2 regions of the Stenotrophomonas sp. a6 genome follow, and region 1 is predicted to be linked to the other one. Evidence: riboswitches for the same ligand, from Rfam matches in the RefSeq annotation. Region 1 holds a riboswitch; the other holds the start of a gene.
The links. A riboswitch is a leader RNA that binds a small molecule or an ion and turns the genes downstream of it on or off. The one in region 1 is predicted to bind cobalamin.
Positions count from the first base shown of each region.

Region 2: linked by a shared signal. The riboswitch ahead of btuB (TonB-dependent vitamin B12 receptor) and the one ahead of Q9Q79_RS01085 (epoxyqueuosine reductase QueH) in region 1 are both predicted to bind cobalamin.

Region 1 is NZ_CP133161.1:236,490-245,184, forward strand. It holds gene Q9Q79_RS01065 (NADH:flavin oxidoreductase/NADH oxidase) at 1-831, shown strand, start outside; gene Q9Q79_RS01070 (LysR family transcriptional regulator) at 835-1,746, opposite strand; gene purU (formyltetrahydrofolate deformylase) at 1,861-2,712, shown strand; gene pncA (bifunctional nicotinamidase/pyrazinamidase) at 3,005-3,631, opposite strand; gene Q9Q79_RS01085 (epoxyqueuosine reductase QueH) at 3,687-4,358, opposite strand; cobalamin riboswitch at 4,534-4,763, opposite strand; gene Q9Q79_RS01090 (nicotinate phosphoribosyltransferase) at 4,898-6,307, opposite strand; gene Q9Q79_RS01095 (bifunctional nicotinamide-nucleotide adenylyltransferase/Nudix hydroxylase) at 6,372-7,427, opposite strand; gene Q9Q79_RS01100 (patatin-like phospholipase family protein) at 7,615-8,695, shown strand, end outside.
Region 2 is NZ_CP133161.1:512,417-521,111, forward strand. It holds gene Q9Q79_RS02400 (MBL fold metallo-hydrolase) at 1-549, opposite strand, end outside; gene Q9Q79_RS02405 (NAD(P)H-binding protein) at 688-1,326, opposite strand; gene Q9Q79_RS02410 (LysR family transcriptional regulator) at 1,435-2,364, shown strand; gene Q9Q79_RS02415 (class I SAM-dependent methyltransferase) at 2,361-3,152, shown strand; gene gph (phosphoglycolate phosphatase) at 3,217-3,873, shown strand; gene btuB (TonB-dependent vitamin B12 receptor) at 3,974-5,815, opposite strand; cobalamin riboswitch at 5,930-6,153, opposite strand; gene Q9Q79_RS02430 (histidine phosphatase family protein) at 6,297-6,875, shown strand; gene Q9Q79_RS02435 (TfoX/Sxy family protein) at 6,967-7,329, opposite strand; gene Q9Q79_RS02440 (GAF domain-containing protein) at 7,326-7,808, opposite strand; gene bioD (dethiobiotin synthase) at 7,877-8,560, shown strand; gene Q9Q79_RS02450 (PLP-dependent aminotransferase family protein) at 8,636-8,695, opposite strand, start outside.

The DNA.
Region 1 (8,695 bases):
CGCTGGTCGCCGATGCCGCTGGGCATCCAGCTCGGCCATGCCGGTCGCAAGGCCTCGGTGAACCGCCCTTGGGACGGCGGTGGCCAGCTGCCGGCCGACGATGCGCGTGGCTGGGCCACCGTGGCGCCGTCGCCGCTGCCGTTCCACGCCGCCGATCCGGCACCGCAGGAACTGGACGACGCCGGCATCGCCGAGGTCATCGCCGCCTTCGCCGCCAGTGCGGTGCGTGCCGAGCGCCTCGGCTTCGAGCTGATCGAGCTGCATGCCGCCCACGGCTACCTGCTGCACCAGTTCCTGTCGCCGCTGAGCAACCGTCGCACTGATGGCTACGGTGGCTCATTGCCGAACCGCCTGCGCCTGCTGGTGGAAGTGTTCGACGCCGTGCGTGCGGCGGTATCGGACAAGGTCGCCGTGGGCGTGCGCATCTCCGCCAGCGACTGGGTCGATGGCGGCTGGGATCTGGTGCAGAGCGAAGCGCTGGCCCAGGTGCTGGACGCGCGCGGCTGCAATTTCCTGCACGTCTCCAGCGGTGGCCTGGACGAACGCCAGAAGATCACCGTCGGTCCGGGCTACCAGGTGCCGTTCGCGGCAGCGATCAAGGCCAAGGTGCGCATGCCGGTCATCGCCGTGGGCATGATCACCGAGCCCGAGCAGGCCGAATCGATCCTGCGCCATCGCCACGCCGATGCCGTGGCCCTGGCGCGCGGCATCCTCTACGACCCGCGCTGGCCGTGGCATGCCGCTGCCGCATTGCGCGACAGCGTGGAACCGGCGCCACAGTACCTGCGCTGCGAGCCGCGCGATGCGCGCGGCGTGTTCAAGACGCGCTGAGGCTCACACCCGCCAGGCCGGCGCGATGCCGGCCTGAAGGTGTTCGAACAGCGCGCGGATCTTGGCGGTGAAATCGCGGCGGTCGCTGACGCAGAAGTAGACCTCCATCGGTTCCGGGCGCCACGCGGTGTCGGCGTCGAACACCGCCTGCAGGCGGCCCTCGCGCAGGTACGGCTCGGCCACGAATGCGGCCAGCCGGGTGATGCCGGCACCGGCCGCCGCCAGCGTCGCCAGCGCATCGATGTCATCGCAGACCATGCTCGGTGGCAGCGCGGCGTCCACGCGCTGGCCGTCCTTCAGCAGGCCCCAGCGCAATGGTCGGCCATCGGTGGGGAAGCGGTGCAGCAACCCGCGATGACCGCCCAGATCGGAAGGCTGTTGCGGGGTACCGTGCGCCTTCAGGTAGGCCGGCGAGGCACAGAACACGAACGGAACACGCGCCAGCTGCCGCGCGACCACCCCATCCTCCAGCTGCGCCCCGATGCGGATGCTGGCATCCACCGCTTCCGGCCCATGCTGCACGGCGCGGTCGGTCAGGCGCAGCTCCAGCTGCAGTTGTGGGTAGCGCTGCTGCAGTGAAGGCAACAAGGGGGCAAGCACGTGGCGACCGAAGGCACTGCTGCTGGCGATGCGCAGCGGCCCGGCCGGTTCGATGTCACCGGCGGTGACCATCGCCTGCGCGCGCGCCAGGTCGGCTTCGATGTGGCGCACCTGCGCCAGGTACAGCGCGCCGGCCTCGCTGAGGGCCAGCTGCCGCGTACTCCGGTTCAGCAACCGTACGCCCAGATGGGCCTCCAGCCGGTTGATGTTCTGGCCGACCGCGGTGGCGCTGATGCCAAGGATGCGGGCCGCGGCGGCAATGCTGCCGGTCTCTGCGGTGCGGGTGAAGCTGCGGATCAGTTGCAACAGGTTCATGACCGACCAGCTTGCCACGGGAAGGTCCAAGTATCGCTTGGTACTGAACCAAGCAGGTCGGTTGCACCCGTGATCATCCGGCCGCTGGGCAGGGCGCTGCCCTACACTGTAGCGATGCGCCCCGATTCCATTCTTACCCTGTCCTGCCCCGACCGCACCGGCATCGTCTACCGCGTGTCCGGCCTGCTGTTCGACCACGGCTGCAACATCCTCGACGCCCAGCAGTTCGGCGATGAGGAGAGTGGCCGCTTCTTCCTGCGCGTGCACTTCGATCGCGATGCCGGCCTGCCGCTGGAGACCGTGCACGCCGCCATGGCCACGCTTGCCGAAGGCTTCGGCATGGACTGGCAGCTGCACGATGGCCGACGCCGCGCACGGCTGCTGGTGCTGGTCAGCAAACAGGGGCATTGCCTCAACGACCTGCTGTTCCGCGCCCACAGCGGCCAGCTGAAGGTGGACATCGCAGCAGTGGCATCCAACCACGCCGACTTCGCGCCGCTGGCGGCGTCCTACCAGGTGCCGTTCCACCACCTGCCGGTGACCGCCGATACACGCGCGGTGCAGGAGCAGCAGATCATCGACCTGGTCGAGCGCGAACGCATCGATCTGGTGGTGCTGGCGCGCTACATGCAGATCCTGTCACCCACGCTGTGCCGCGCGCTGGCCGGCCGTGCGATCAACATCCACCACAGCTTCCTGCCCAGCTTCAAGGGCGCGCAGCCGTACCACCAGGCACACGCGCGTGGGGTCAAGATCATCGGCGCCACCGCGCACTACGTCACCGAGGACCTGGACGAAGGCCCGATCATCGAACAGGACGTGGCCCGCGTGGACCATGCGATGGCACCGCGTGAACTGGTGCGGCTGGGAAGTGATACCGAATCGCTGGTGCTGGCACGCGCGGTTCGCCGCCATGTGGAGCACCGCATCCTGCTCAATGGGCATCGCACGGTGGTATTCCGGTAATCGCCCATCCCGCGTCCGCCGGGCATGGCCCGGCGCTACCACGGGTGCTATCCGGTAGTGCCGGCCGCTGGCCGGCAACTGCAGAGATCCCGAGGTTGCCGGCCAGCGGCCGGCACTACCGAATCCTGATTTCATCCAATGAAAAGCCCCCGGTTCGGCCGTCCCGCGATCTGTAGGGGGGCGTAGTTAGGGGGCTGGATGAATCGATTGTGTTGTTGTGGGCAGGAGCGCGCAAGCGGCATAAGCGACGTGCGCGGTAGCGCCGCGCCGGGCCATGCCCGGCGGTCACGCCTCAGACGATCGCGATCCCCGCCTTGCCCAGCGCCTCGCGCACCATCACGTCGTTGGCTTCGGTCACCGGCTTGGTCAGCTCCCACAGGAACTTCACCCGGAAGCCGGACTTCACCGCGTCCTGCGCGCTCCACAGCACGCAGTAGTCACGGGCCAGGCCGCATACGTGCACTTCGCGGATGCGGCGTTCATGCAGCCAGCCGGCCAGGCCGGTGGCCGGGCGCTCGCCATCGGGGCCGTGGTTCTCGCGGAAGGCGCTGTACGAATCCACCTGTTGGCGCGTGCCCTTGCGCAGGATCAGGTCGGCCACGGTCCAGTCCACGCCCGGGTGCAGGGCGGCACCGGCGCTGCCCTGCACGCAGTGGTCCGGCCACAGGGTCTGCGGCTGCGCGTGCAGCAGGATGGTCTCGAACGGGCGTTGGCCGGGGTGCTGGCTGGCGAACGAGGCATGGTCGGCCGGGTGCCAGTCCTGTGTTGCCACCACGGTGCGGTAGCGGCGCTGCACCAGCAGATCGGCAATGGGTGCCACCAGCGCATCGCCCTGGTCGCAGGCCAGGGCGCCACCGGGCATGAAGTCCGGCTGCAGGTCGATCACCAGCAGGGCGACATCGGCGGGCAGGGCGGTCATGGCAGTTCCGGTACAACAGAAGGGGCGACCAGCGTGGCCGCCCCATGCCTGCACGTCAATCGTCCTGCGGCGTCCCAGCGTCCTGCCCGTAGTACAACAGGCCGATCTTGATCCGCTCGCGGCCATTCTCGCGGCGATGGCGGTTGGCATCGCGCAGCGAGTACACGCAGCCGCAGTATTCCTGCTGGTAGAACTGCTCGCGCTTGCTGATCTCGATCATGCGGCTGGCACCGCCGCCCTTGCGCCAGTTGTAGTCCCAGTACTGCAGGCCTTCATAGCGCGAGGCGGCGCGGATGCCGCAGTCGTTGATCTGCGCCATGTTCTTCCAGCGCGAGATGCCCAGCGAAGAACTGATGGTGTCGTAACCGTGCTCGTGCGCGTACAACGCAGTGCGCTCGAAGCGCATGTCGAAGCACATCGTGCAGCGGATGCCGCGCTCGGGCTCGTTTTCCATGCCGCGTGCACGGCTGAACCAGTTGTCGGTGTCGTAGTCGCAGTCGATGAAGGGAATGCCGTGCTGCTCGGCGAAGCGGATGTTCTCCTGCTTGCGCAGCTCATACTCCTTCACCGGGTGGATGTTGGGGTTGTAGAAGAAGATCGCGTAGTCGATCCCGGAGGCGGTGATCGCCTCCATCACTTCGCCGGAACAGGGCGCGCAGCACGAATGCAGCAGCAGGCGCTTGCCGTCGGCGGGCAGGGTCAGGGTGGGGCGTTGGAGCTCGGTCATCGTCAGGTACCGCATGGACCGCCGGCAACGGCGGTGGTCCATGCATCAGCGCGTGGGTGAACGGGTCTGGCCGGATACCGTGAACAGGACGCGCGCGGCCACGCCGCCTGCACGCGCAGGACGACGACGGCCCCGGCAACCTCCCCGCGGAGATTCCAGGTCGAGTCAGGGGACGGTCGTGTCCCCCGGCCGGGGCCGGTATTCGGGCTGATGGACACGGGCCGCAGCCCACCTACTACCTGCCGCTTCCCAGGCGCGAGCCCAGTGCTGTTGGCAGGATTCGTTTCCATTCACCGCTGCGGGGCAGCTCCGGAATGGACGCGCGAGGCGCCTTCACCGGATTCCCGTTTAAACCCCTCCCCGCGCCGCAGCGATGGGAGGGATACCTTCGGCGTGTGCAAGGTGGACCTGTTGGTGGCGCCGGTCAAGAGCGCAGGGGTCAGAACCCGCTGCGCTGCAACGGGATCCGACCCCAGCGGAAGGAAGGGGTCGGATCCCGCTGCCACGCAGCGGGCTCTGACCCCGGTCGGGATGCACCTTCAATGCCCCACGGCCGCCCGCGTGCGGATGTCGTCCAGCCGCTGGTCGTACAGAAGATGGCCGTTCTCCCACACGGTCACCATTGCGTCCTCGAAGCCGTCCGGCAGGGTGTCGTCGCCGTTGGCCGGCAGTGGCACCGTATGCAGGCTGCCATCGTCCAGGCGGCGCAGCAGGCGCATGCGGCCGCGCTTGCTGGCCTTGCCGGCGTCGGTGACCGGATCCTTGTAGACGTCGATCCACTCACCCTCGACCCGCGCCGCCGAGCACTTCAGCGCGAACTTCTGCGTATCGCGGTCCAGTCGCTGCAGCAGTGCACCGCCCATGCCGAAGGCCACGTTGTCGGCAGCGTAGCCGTCGTCGGTGGTGCGCTGCAGGATCGCGCGGATGGTGTCCGGATTGATGCCATCGCCCTGGATCACCCGCACGTGGTTGAGCACGCGATAGCCCTTGCCGTTGAGGCTGTGGCCGAAGGCTTCATCCAGCCGGCGCAGGCTTTCGGCCACCACCTCCACCGGGTCACCCGAGTCGGGTCGGATGACCAGGGTGGCGCCCGACGCGATCACGTCATCGCGCAGGGTGGTGCCCCAGTGTTCGCTGATCGCGTGGTAGATGTCATAGCTGTCCGACACCACCGCCACGATCGAACCGGGCTTGCCGAACTGGCGCAGCATGTTGCGATAGGCGTCCACCTCGCGTTCGCGGCCCCAACTGGTGATGGTGCTGTGCTCAGCGGCCGGAATCGAATAGCCGGCCATCGGCGTGTGGTAGTGCGCGCGTGCCAGGCACAGCGCCGACACGGTATCGGTGCCGAGGAAGTTGACCAGGTGCGCGGCACCGCCCAACGCGGCCGATTCCAGGCTCGATACACCGCGCGCGCCGAAGTCGTGCAGCTTGAACGGCAGCTGCTCCTGCGGGTCGTCGCTGGTCTGCTGCAGGAACGCGGCGATGGTCTGCCGTGCGTGCCAGCTGATGGTGGCCACCGTGACCGGATACCACACGCGCAGCAGCAGCGTTTCCAGATACGACGGCACCCAGAACGCAGCCGGATCGGTCGACTCGATGGTCATCAGTGCCTGGTGGGTGGGCACCACGCTGCCCTCGGGAACGGCGCGGATGCGCACCGGCAGGTGGCCGCCAAGCCGGTCGACGATATCGCGCCAGCCGGCCTCGTTGAACGGTTCGCCGTGCGCGGCGAATACCGCAGCAGCGTCGTCGATGTCGGCGTGGGTGACCGGTCGTGCCAGCGCGTCCTTGAGGATCGCCTGCAGGCCGAAGAACACCGTGCGATCGTGCAGGCCGCCACGTGATTCGACGTAGAAGAACGTGGCATCGGTACCCGGCGGATACTGCAGCCAATGGCTGGCCTTGTAGCTGTCGGTGTTGAGGAGAAGATTATCGAGGTAGTGCATGACGGAAGCTCCTTCGCGTCGAGTGACACCAGCGGTCTGTCCGCCAGTGGGAAGGCCGGGCCTGTCAGCCGCGGCCGAGGAAATACTCCAGGATGTGCAGGTGGTCTTCGAACAGCTGCGGGCCCATGTCCAGGGCTTCACTCACCGGTATCCAGCGCGCCTTGTCGGCGTCATCGCCGCCGCGCACCGGCGGCAGGTCACCGGCCGGAAACTCGAAGTGGAAGCCGTGGGTGATGGTGCGGCCGCGCTGGCTGCGGTCGGGGTGGTCGAAGACCTGCTGGCCCTTCAGCGAACCCTTCAGCACCGGCAGCGGAATCTTCAGCCGGGTTTCCTCGCGCAGTTCGCGCAGGCAGCTGTCGAGCAGGCTCTGTTCCTGGCCGACGAAGCCGCCGGGCAGCGCCCACAGCCCCTTGCCGGGTTCCGAGCGGCGACGCACCAGCAGCACGTGGCCTGAATGCACCACCACCGCATCGGTGGTGACGAAGGTGGGCGCGTAGGGCGCATCCTTCCAGGCGGCCTTGTACTGTTCGATGAAGCGGTACTCGGCCACCAGCTGGCCATAGGCAGGCGCGCTTTTGCGGAACGCTTCAAGCATGTCGTACACCGGCGCCGGCACATTGCCACGCAGCATCAGCAGCGCGCCGTGGAAGTCGACGTCGCCGGCTTCGAACAGGTAGCGCCGCAGCTCGGTGGCCGACAGGGTGGCGGTGTGCTGCACGTCCACCAGCGGCCACTGCGGGAACTCGCGCAGGTAGTAGCTGGACGCGTCCTTGTCCATGCCGATCAGGCCTACCTTCGCATCGGCGGCGGCGCCGTCGTTGCGCAGGGCTTCAGCCACCTGGCGCTGCACGTTGGCGATCCACTGCGCTTCGTTGTACAGGTGGTCACGCAGCGGGCGGATCAGCAGGCGGTCGGTGTGGCCATCGAGGGCGGCCTGGATCATCACGGCACGTTCGGCCACGGTCCAGGGATTGCGCAGGCTGCGGGGGGTATCGGCAGAGCCGACCAGGAAGATCAGCTTGCGGGCCCGGCTCAGGGCCAGGCGGGCAACGGCGGCGTGGCCGTTGTGGAAGGGCTCGAATCGCCCGATGAAGACGAGATAGTCGAATTCCATGAGAATCCCTCATGTCGTTGTGGCAGCCGCGGGTCTGTCCCTTGGCTTGCTGCAGATGCTACGCCGATGGCGGGGCGGGTCAAGCCTGCAGCCGTGCATTCTGCTGAACGGCGCATCGCGTGCGCGGACTGCGCCGTTGTTCTCAGGCCCTGAGAAGCCTCTGCGCCATACTGGCACCCACGCGGCGGACGGCATGCTCGGGGGCAAGACAGTGGCGGACAAGTACTGCGATCTGGTCATGAAAGGCGGCATCACCAGCGGCATCGTGTACCCCAATGCGGTACTGGCGCTGGCGCGCGAGTATCGCTTCAAGAGCATCGGCGGCACTTCGGCCGGCGCCATCGCCGCCGCCGTGGCGGCTGCGGCGGCCTGCGGTGATCGTCGTCAGCAGGCCGGCGAGCACCTGCCCGGCGATGCAGGCTATGGCGGGTTGTCGGCGGTGTCGGCGCAGCTGTCGCGGCGCGGCTTCATCTACAGCCTGTTCCAGCCCGCACGCGGCGCACGCGCGGCCTATCGCCTGCTGGTGGTGCTGACCGGCAATGCCAGCCTGCCGCACAAACTGCTGTGCCTGGCCGTTGCCGTGTTCGAGATCGCGCCGCTGGAAGTGCTGGTGTCGCTGGCGCTGCTGCTCGGCCTGGGCTGGTGGGGCGGTGGTTGGAGCGGGGTGGCGGCCACGCTGCTGCCGTCGCTGCTGTGTGCGTACGGTGCAGGTGTGGCCGGTGCCGCGCTTCGTGTGGCACGCGTGGCGCGACGCAATCTGCTGGGCCTGTGCAGCGGCCTCGGCCGCGATGCACGCACGCCGGCACTGACCGAGTGGCTGCACGAATGCCTGCAGCAGTTGTCCGGCAAGCCGCTGGATGCACCGCTCACCTTCGCCGACCTGCACGATGCGCCGCGCTATGCCGGCGAGCCGGACAGCCCGCATGCGATCAGCCTGCAGATGATCACCACCTGCGTGTCGCACAACGAGCCGCGCACGCTGCCGCTGGGCGGCGCGCAGTTCTGGTTCCTGCGCGAGGAATTCGAGCAGCTGTTCCCGGCCAGCGTGGTGCAGTGGCTGGTGACGCAGGCCGGCCCGCCGCTGGAGGTGGAAGGGCGACAGTACTACCACCTGCCGCCGGGCCCGAAGCTGCCGGTGCTGGTGGCCACGCGCATGAGCCTGAGCTTCCCGCTGCTGATCAGCGCGGTGCCGCTGCATGAACCCTCACGCCGCGAACGACGCTGCGAGCCGACCGCGCCGGCGGCCGACCCCGAGCACAACGTGGCCGACAGCA
Region 2 (8,695 bases), 280 kb from region 1:
CACTGTGCGGTCCGGGGTCGGGCCATCCAGGCCGATCAGCGGCAGGCGCTGGCCTTCCAGCTGCAGGGCATCGCCATCCAGCACCTGCGGCACCACGATGCGCGCCGGCACGTCGGCGCCCATCTTCGGCCCCCAGTAGGCCAGCTTGCCGGCCTGGGTCTGCTGGATGTGGGCAACGGTCTGCGCAGTGGCGACGATGCGTGCCTGCGGGAACGCGTCCTGCAGGGTAGCCAGGCCGAAGTAGTAGTCCGGATCACCGTGGCTGATGTAGATCGTTGTCAGCTGCTTGCCGCTGGCGCGGATCAGCTCGACCAGCTTGCGCGCATCGCTGGCGCCGAACTGCGCGTTGACCAGGATCGCATCGCGGCGGCCTTCGATCAGCACCGAGGACACCGAGAACATCGCCTGCGGACCGGGATGGAAGGCCTGCAGGTGCAGCTGGGATCTTGTCGCTGCCGCGGGCGCCGCGGTGGCCGGTGCGGCCAGCAGCGGCGCACTGGTGAAGCTGGCGGCCAAGGCGAGGGGAAGCAGCAGGGCAGCGGTGCGCATTGGAAATTCCTTGTGTCGAATGGGGAGCCGAACGTGGGCTATGCCGGGCGTCCTTGCCCGGGCCCCTGCGGGCCGTCGCAAGTGACGTTGGCAACGGCTCCTGCCGTTGCCTTCGGCTCTACAGGGCACGCGCGTCGATCAGTACGCCGCGGTTATGATCTGCTTCGGGTACTGCTGCGCTTCCAGCTCGGCGACGAACGCGGCGCCGTAGTCGGCGTAGCTGATGCGGCTGTGGCCGCTGGCATCAGCGAGGAAGGCCTTGGGCTGCACGCGGTACTGGCCGCGCTCTTCGCCCGGGCCGATTTCGGCGGCCGGCGAGAAGAAGGTCCAGTCCAGGTCGTCCACCGCCTGCAGGCGATTGAAGGCTTCACGATGGGCCAGCGCGTACGGCTTGTAGGCCTCCGGGAAGTTGGGGGTATCGACCAGCTGCACGCCCGGCGCGACTTCCAGGCTGCCGGCGCCACCGACCACCACCAGGCGCGGTACACCGGCCTTGCGCGCGGCGGCGGCCAGCTGCGCGGCCACTTCGCCGACGCGGCCGATGTCATCGCCCGGACGCGGGCCATAGGCGCTGGCCAGCACGTCGTGGCCGGCGATGGCGGCGACCAGGGCATCCTGGTCATCCAGCGAGGCGATCACCGGATGGGCACCGGCCAGTTCGGCCGGAAGATCCTGCGCGCTGCGTACGATGACGGTGAGTTCGTGGCCGTTGGCCAGCGCGTGGCGGGCGATCTGGCGGCCGATGTTGCCGGTGGAACCAACGAGGGCGATCTTCATGGCAGGACTCCGTGGGGCGGTGTGGGGTGGGAATGGGGCCACTCTAGGCCGCTGCAGTCGCTCGAAAAACAGCGTATAACGCGCTTGTTTGTTGCATGGATCGAGCATATGGACCGATTGACCGCCATGACTGTATTCGTCGAGGTGGCCGAGCGCGGCAGCCTCACCGCCGCCGCCGAGGTGCTGGACATGTCGCGGGCGATGGTTACCCGCTACCTGGCCGAGGTCGAGGCTTGGCTGGGCGCGCGCCTGCTGCACCGGACCACGCGCCGGGTCAGCCTGACCGGCCCCGGCGAGGCGGCGCTGGCGCGCTTCCGGCAGATGCTGGCCATCGGCGAGGAACTGCAGGGCGAGCTGGCCAGCGACGATCCCGAACCGCATGGCACGCTGCGGGTGACCGCCAGCGTGTCGTTCGGGCAGAGCCACCTGGCGCGTGCGGTGGCCGGTTTCGTCGCACGCCATCCGGCGGCGCGCATCGAACTGCTGCTGGTCGACCGCATGGTGAACCTGGTGGAAGAGCGGGTGGACCTTGCCGTGCGCATCGCCCGCCAGATCGATCCCAGCCTGATCGCACGACGGCTGGCCACCTGCCGCTCGGTGCTGTGCGCGACGCCGTCGTACCTGCACGCGCGCGGTACGCCTACCGCCCCGGAACACCTGGCCGGGCACAACTGCCTGACCCATCACTACGTGGGCAAGAGCCTGTGGCAGCTGCACCGCGATGGCCGTTCGCTGTCGGTGGCTGTGGGCGGCAACATCAGCGCCAACGAAGCGTCGCTGTTGCTGGAAGCGGTGCGTGCGGGCGCCGGCATCGCGATGCTGCCGACCTACCAGGTGGCGCCACTGCTGCGCAGTGGCGAGCTGATCGAGTTGTTGCCCGAGTTCAGTCTGGACGAACTCGGCATTCATGCCGTGTACGCATCACGGCGCCAGCAGCCCGCTATCATGCGGCGATTCCTGGACTTCCTGGCCGAGTGTTTCGCCAGCCCGGCCTTCCAGGATCTGGATTGGCGCCCACCGGGCAAGGAGAACACATGAACCACGGACAGGCCTTGATCGACCACAACCGTGCTGCCTGGGACCGCCAGGCCAGCGAAGTGCGCGAATGGTCGCGCCCGGTGGAAAGCTCAACGATTGCCGCCGCGCGCGATGGCCGCTGGCAGGTGCACCTGACCCCGCGCGCGCTGCCGCTGGACTGGCTGGGGGATGTGCGCGGCCGCCGCATCCTCTGCCTGGCCTCGGGCGGTGGCCAGCAGGCCCCGGTGCTGGCGGCGGCCGGGGCGGAGGTGACCGTGTTCGATCTGTCCGATGGCCAGCTCGAGCAGGATCGTCAGGTGGCGGCGCGTGATGGCCTGCAACTGCGCACGGTGCAGGGCGACATGCGCGATCTGCACGCCTTCGCCAACGACAGCTTCGATGTGGTGTTCCACCCGATCTCCAACCTGTACGTGCCTGACGTCCGGCCGGTGTGGACCGAATGCCGCCGCGTGCTGGCGCGTGATGGCATGCTGATGGCCAGCTTCTACAACCCGGTGCTGTTCGTCGGTGCACGCGATCCGCAGCTGGATGCACAGGGCCTGATCCGACCGCAGTACGCCATTCCCTATTCGGATCTGGAAGACCTGCCACCGGCCGAGCGCGAGGCGAAACTGGCGCGGGGCGATGCGCTGACCTTCGGCCACAGCCTGACCGAACTGATCGGTGGCCAGCTCGATGCCGGCTTCGTCATCGATCGCTTCATGGAAGACTGGCAGCCGCAGCCGCGCTTCCTGATCGACCGTTACCTGCCCACGTTCCTGGCCACGCGCGCGCGCCGGATCGGTTGAGGCAGGCCTGCCCAAAATACTGCGGCGTACAATGGACGGCCCCACGTCATGCAGGTGCAGTCCCTTGCCGTATCCGTATCCGCTGGTCGTGTTCGACCTCGATGGCACGCTGGTCGACAGCGCTGCCGATATTGCCGAAGCGCTGAACCGCACGCTGGAAGACATCGGCGTGGCGCGCGTGCCGGAAGCCACCGTGCTGGGCTGGATCGGTGACGGTGTGCGTCGTCTGGTCGAGCAGGCGGTGCAGGCCGCCGGCCGCGAGGTGGACCTGGCCGAGGTGATGCCGGTGTTCATGGTGCACTACCGTGAGTGCCTGCTGCGCAGCCCGCGACTGTTCGACGGCGTGGGCGAAGCGCTGGCGCAACTGCGTGCGCGCAACGTGCCGCTGGCGATCTGCACCAACAAGCCCGAAGCACTGGTGCCGCCGCTGCTGCAGCACCTGGGTATCGGTGATGCATTCGCGCTGGTACTGGGGGGGGATTCGCTGCCGCAGCGCAAGCCCAGTGGCGAGCCACTGCGGCACATCGCCGCGCACTTCGGGCTGCCGGTGGAGTCCTGCCTGATGGTGGGTGATTCGTTGACCGACTACCGCGCCGCCGAAGAGGCCGGCATGCCGATCGCGCTAGTGCGCTACGGCTATCCGCGCGGCCTGGACCTGGCCACCGCGCATGCGGTGGCGGTGATCGACGACCTGCGTGAACTGCCGGGGTTGCGGGGCTGAAGCAGAGGGGTAGTGCCGGCCGCTGGCCGGCAACCCGGAATGCGTTGCCGAAGGTCATGATGTTGCCGGCCAGTGGCCGGCACTACCATGAACGTTGCGCTCACTTCGGCTGGTAACGCACGCTCAACTGGTACTCGCGGCCGGGCTGGTTGAACCATGCCACCGTTTCGTAGCGACGGTCGAAGACGTTGGCGGCACGTGCCAGCAGCGACCACGATGGCGTCAGTGCGTACTCAGCGCGCAGGTCCAGCGTGCCGTAGCCTCCCACCTTCACCGTGTTGGCGGCATCGTCGTAGCGCTTGCCGGCACCCTGCACGGTCAGGCCTGCGCGGAAATCGCCGAAGCGACGGTCGATGTCCAGGCGCGCGGTCTGCTGCGCGCGGCGTGGCAGCCAGTTGTCGAACTGGGTGCTGCCGCCGGTGCGGTTGCGCGGGTCGGTGTAGCTCAGCTGCGCGTTGATGTCGAAGCCGGCCAGCAGCACGCCGCCGGTCAGTTCGGCACCGCGGATGCGGGCCTTCTCCACCTGCTGCATCTTGAAGGTCGCCGCATCGTAGGTGATCAGATCATCGATGCGGGTTTCATACACGTCCAGGCCCCAGTGCCAGCCCTGGCCCTGCTGCGAAACGCCGAGGTTGGCACTCTTGGACTTCTCCGGCTTCAACGTCGGCACGCCGCTCCACGGGTCGTACAGATCGCTGAAGGTCGGTGCCTTGAACGCCGTGCCATAGCTGGCGTTGAGGCGCAGGCCGTGGCCCAGCTCCATGGCCCAGCCAACGCTGCCGGTAGCGTGGTTGCCGAACTGCTGGTTGTCGTCGTTGCGTGCGCTGGCCTGCAGCTGGTGGCGGCCGAAGCGGCCCTGGTACTGCACGAATACGCCGGTGTTGCGGCGGCTGTCGACCAGGTAACCCGCGCTGCTGCCATCCAGGTTGTCTTCGCTCCAGTCCACGCCTGCGCTCAGCAGCTGGCCCTCGGCCACGCCGAAATCGCCCTGCAGGGAGGCGCTGTCGCGGTGGGTCTGTGCGCTGCCACGTGCACCGAAGTCGCCGAAGTTGTCCGACTCGTTGTCACTGCGGCCGACGTTGGCGGTGAATGCCAAGCGCTCGGACGGGGTGTAGCGCACCTTGCCGGCCAGCACCTGCTGGCGGGTTTCCGAATAGTTGTAGTAGCCGTCGTAGTGGTTCTTGCCGTCGGCGCGCAGGGCGCTGCCTTCCACGTTCCACTGCTCGTTGAAGGTGTAGCCACCGCGCAGGCTCTTGGACAGGTTGCGGTAGCCGTCGCGATCGGGCTCGTCGGCGAAACAGCCGGTGAACAGCGTGGCCGAGCCGCGGCAGGCATCGATGCCATCGGAATGCTGGTAGGCGATATCCGCACCGAACCAGCCGCGTTCGGTACCGCCGCCAATGCCACCGCTGGCTTCACGCAGGCCGTTGCTGCCACCGCCAAGCTGGAAGTGCGGGGCGAAATCGCCCTGGTTGCGGCGGGTGAAGATCTGGATCACGCCACCGATGGCGTCGGCGCCGTACAGGCTCGACTGCGGGCCGCGCACGATTTCCACGCGCTCGATCTGCGCCAGCGGCAGGTCCTGGTACATGGCCAGGCCGAGGTCGGCGCTGTTGATGCGCACGCCGTCCACCAGCACTACGGTGTGGCCGGAATTGGTACCGCGCAGGAACAGCGAGCTCTGCTTGCCGAGGCCGCCGGCATTGGCCAGGTTGATGCCGGCGCGACCGCGCAGCAGTTCCTGCAGCGAAGTGGCCTGGCTGGATTCGATCTGGGCGCGGTCGATCACCTGCGCCGGCGCGATGCTGTCCTGCAGGGCGATCGGGGTGCGGGTGGCAGTGACCAGGATCTGGTCGAGCGCGGTGGTGTCATTGGCGGCCTGGGCCAGCGCGGGCAGGGCGGCCAGCACGGCCAGGGACAGCATTCGGGACTGCAGCTTCATGGGGGACTCCGGGTGCCACGCACGCCCGCGTGGCGAAGGGGAGGAGCCGCGAAGGCAGGCGTGCGCCGATGCCGCAGCGCACGCCACGGTCATCCAGCGCCATGCCCACCGCATCGCGACCTGAGGCTTCCGGGCCGGTCTCCGGGCTTGCCGCCGGGTGGCGCGAGGCCACCGTCCAGGCGCCTTCCCATGCCTGCGGCACAGTGGCGGTGTTGCCTGGAACTGACGTGCTTACCGTTGCGGGGGCAGCGCCGGCCTGGCGTGGAATCACGCGTCACCGGCTTCCCGTTTCAACCTGCCGGCCATGGCCGCAGGTCACCTGGAAGTGCGCGCAGTCTACGGCATCGCAGGCCGTCCCGTTGCGTCGCGCCTGCGCGACTGCCTTTGCTGTGCCTTTAGAATGGTTGCTCGATCCCGTGGTGCCGTTGCCGATGTCCGCCCGTTTTCCGCTGTACCTGCGTCGCCCGTCCGGGACGCGCGCATGATCCTCGACCTGGTCCGCCATGCCGGCAATGGCCGTGATGAGTTCCTTGATGGCCGCAGCGACCCACCGCAGCTGGCCGGCCTGCCACAGGAGCTGGTCGAGGCCTACGCCGGGCAACGCTGGGAGCGGGTGATCAGTTCACCGCGGTTGCGCGCGCTGCATACGGCGATGGCCCTGGCCACGCCGCGTGGGCTGGACGTGGAAGCGGACGAGGAATGGGAAGAACTGGACTTCGGCGATTGGGACGGGCGGTCGCTGTTCGACCTGCCGGAGGATGCACTGGCGGCCTTCCATGCCGACCCGCACGCGTTCCCGCCGCCCAATGGCGAGAGCTGGGGCCACTTCGAGCGGCGCATCGCGCGCGCGCTGGATCGCCTGCTCGATGATGACGATCCGGTGCCGACGCTGGTGGTCAGCCATGGCGGCCCGTTGCGCATGGTGCTGTCGCAGGTCTGCGGCCTGCCGATGTCGCTGTGCTGGGCGCTGCGCATCGACCACGGCACGCGCCTGCGGGTGTGGCTGGAGCGCGGTGAGATCGGGCTGGTGGGTGAGCTGCTGGAGCTGCAGCAGCCCTGAGCGCACTCGCCGGGCATGGCTCGGCGCTACCGATCCCGCATCACACTGGTAGTGCCGGCCGCTGGCCGGCATCCCCAGGAACGCGGATGCCTCAATCCTCGTCCGCGCCCTCGGCCACGCTGTCCTCAGCGTCATCGTCGGCATCGAAGCGCTGCTCATGCACCGGGCCCGACGCCGGGCCGGCTGCCTTCAGCGGATGCGCAGCGATGCGTGCTTCGTAATCCTGCACCAGTGCTTCACGCTGTGGCTCGCTCAGCTCCTGCCAATGGCAGTCCAGCAACGCGCCTTCCAGCGAGTACAGCAGGTTCAGGCTGGGCTTGAAGCCGGCGCGCTTGACCTTGACGAAGGCGCCGACGGCTCCGATCGCGACCAGGTCGTCGCGGCTGCGCAGGCCGACCTGGCGCAGCCACGCCGCACTTTTCGGGCCGATGTTGCGCAGCTTCGGTGCGCTCATCCCAGCGCCTCGACGAACACGCGGGCGATGGCTTCCAGGCCAGCCTGGTCGTCGGCATCGAAGCGGCCGACCTTCGGGCTGTCGATGTCGAACACGCCGATCAGTTCATCGCCGCGCAGCAGCGGCACCACCAGTTCCGAGCGCGAGGCCGAATCGCAGGCGATGTGGCCGGGGAAGGCGTCGACGTCCTCTACGCGCTGGGTCACGCGCTGGCTGGCGGCGGCACCGCACACGCCCTTGTCCAGCGGGATGCGCACGCAGGCCGGCAGGCCCTGGAACGGGCCGACCACCAGTTCCTTGCCGTCGTACAGGTAGAAGCCCACCCAGTTCAGGTCGGGCAGGGCGTGGTAGACCAGGGCCGAGAGGTTGGCCGCGTTGGCGATGCGGTCGGACTCGGCGTAGACCAGGCCACGGGCCTGTTCCAGCAGCTGGGCGTATTGTTCCGGCTTGCTGCCGGTGAGCGAGGCATTGGCGAACATGCCAGCAGTCTAGCAAGCGTGCCGGGCCAGCGATAATGCACACACTGTTGCCCTGTTGGAGCCCGTCGATGCCGTTGCCCGCCACGCTGCCGCCCGCCCTGTTCGTCACCGGCACCGATACCGAGATCGGCAAGACCGCGGCGAGCACCGCGCTGCTGCATGTGCTGCGCCGGCGTGGCCTGCGTGCGGTGGGGATGAAGCCGGTGGCCAGCGGCAGCGAAGACCTGGGCCGGGGCCTGCGCAACGAAGACGCATTGGCGCTGCAGGCGGCCAGCTGGCCGGTACCGGACTATGCCGATCTGAACCCGTATGCGTTGCGCCAGCCGCTGGCACCGGAGCTGGCCGCTGCCGAGGACGGCGTGCAGGTGGAGCTGGCGCCGATCATGGCAGCGTTCGAGCGGCTGCGCGCGCAGGCCGATGTCGTGGTGGTCGAGGGGGTTGGCGGTTGGCTGGCACCGGTCTCGGCCACGCTCGACCAGCTCGACCTGGTGCGCGCATTGCGGTTGCCGGTGTTGCTGGTGGTGGGCATGCGGCTGGGCTGCGTCAACCACGCGCGTCTGACCGCGCAGTCGTTGCAGGCCAGCGGCGTGGAGTGCCTGGGCTGGATCGGCAACCACATCGACCCGGCGATGCAGCGCCAGGATGAGAACATCGCAACGCTGCAGCAGCGCCTGCCGATGCCGTGCTGGGGGCGGCTGCCACATCTGCCGGGAGCGGATGGCGAAGCGTTGAGCACGCATCTGCTCGATTGACCTGGGGTAGTGCCGGCCGCTGGCCGGCAACCTCGATGTATCCACCTGCGTGCAGTTGCCGGCCAGCGGCCGGCACTACCGTGCTGCGGCCGCCAGCTCCCGCGCGATCGCACCCAACCGCTCCACCGCGCCGAT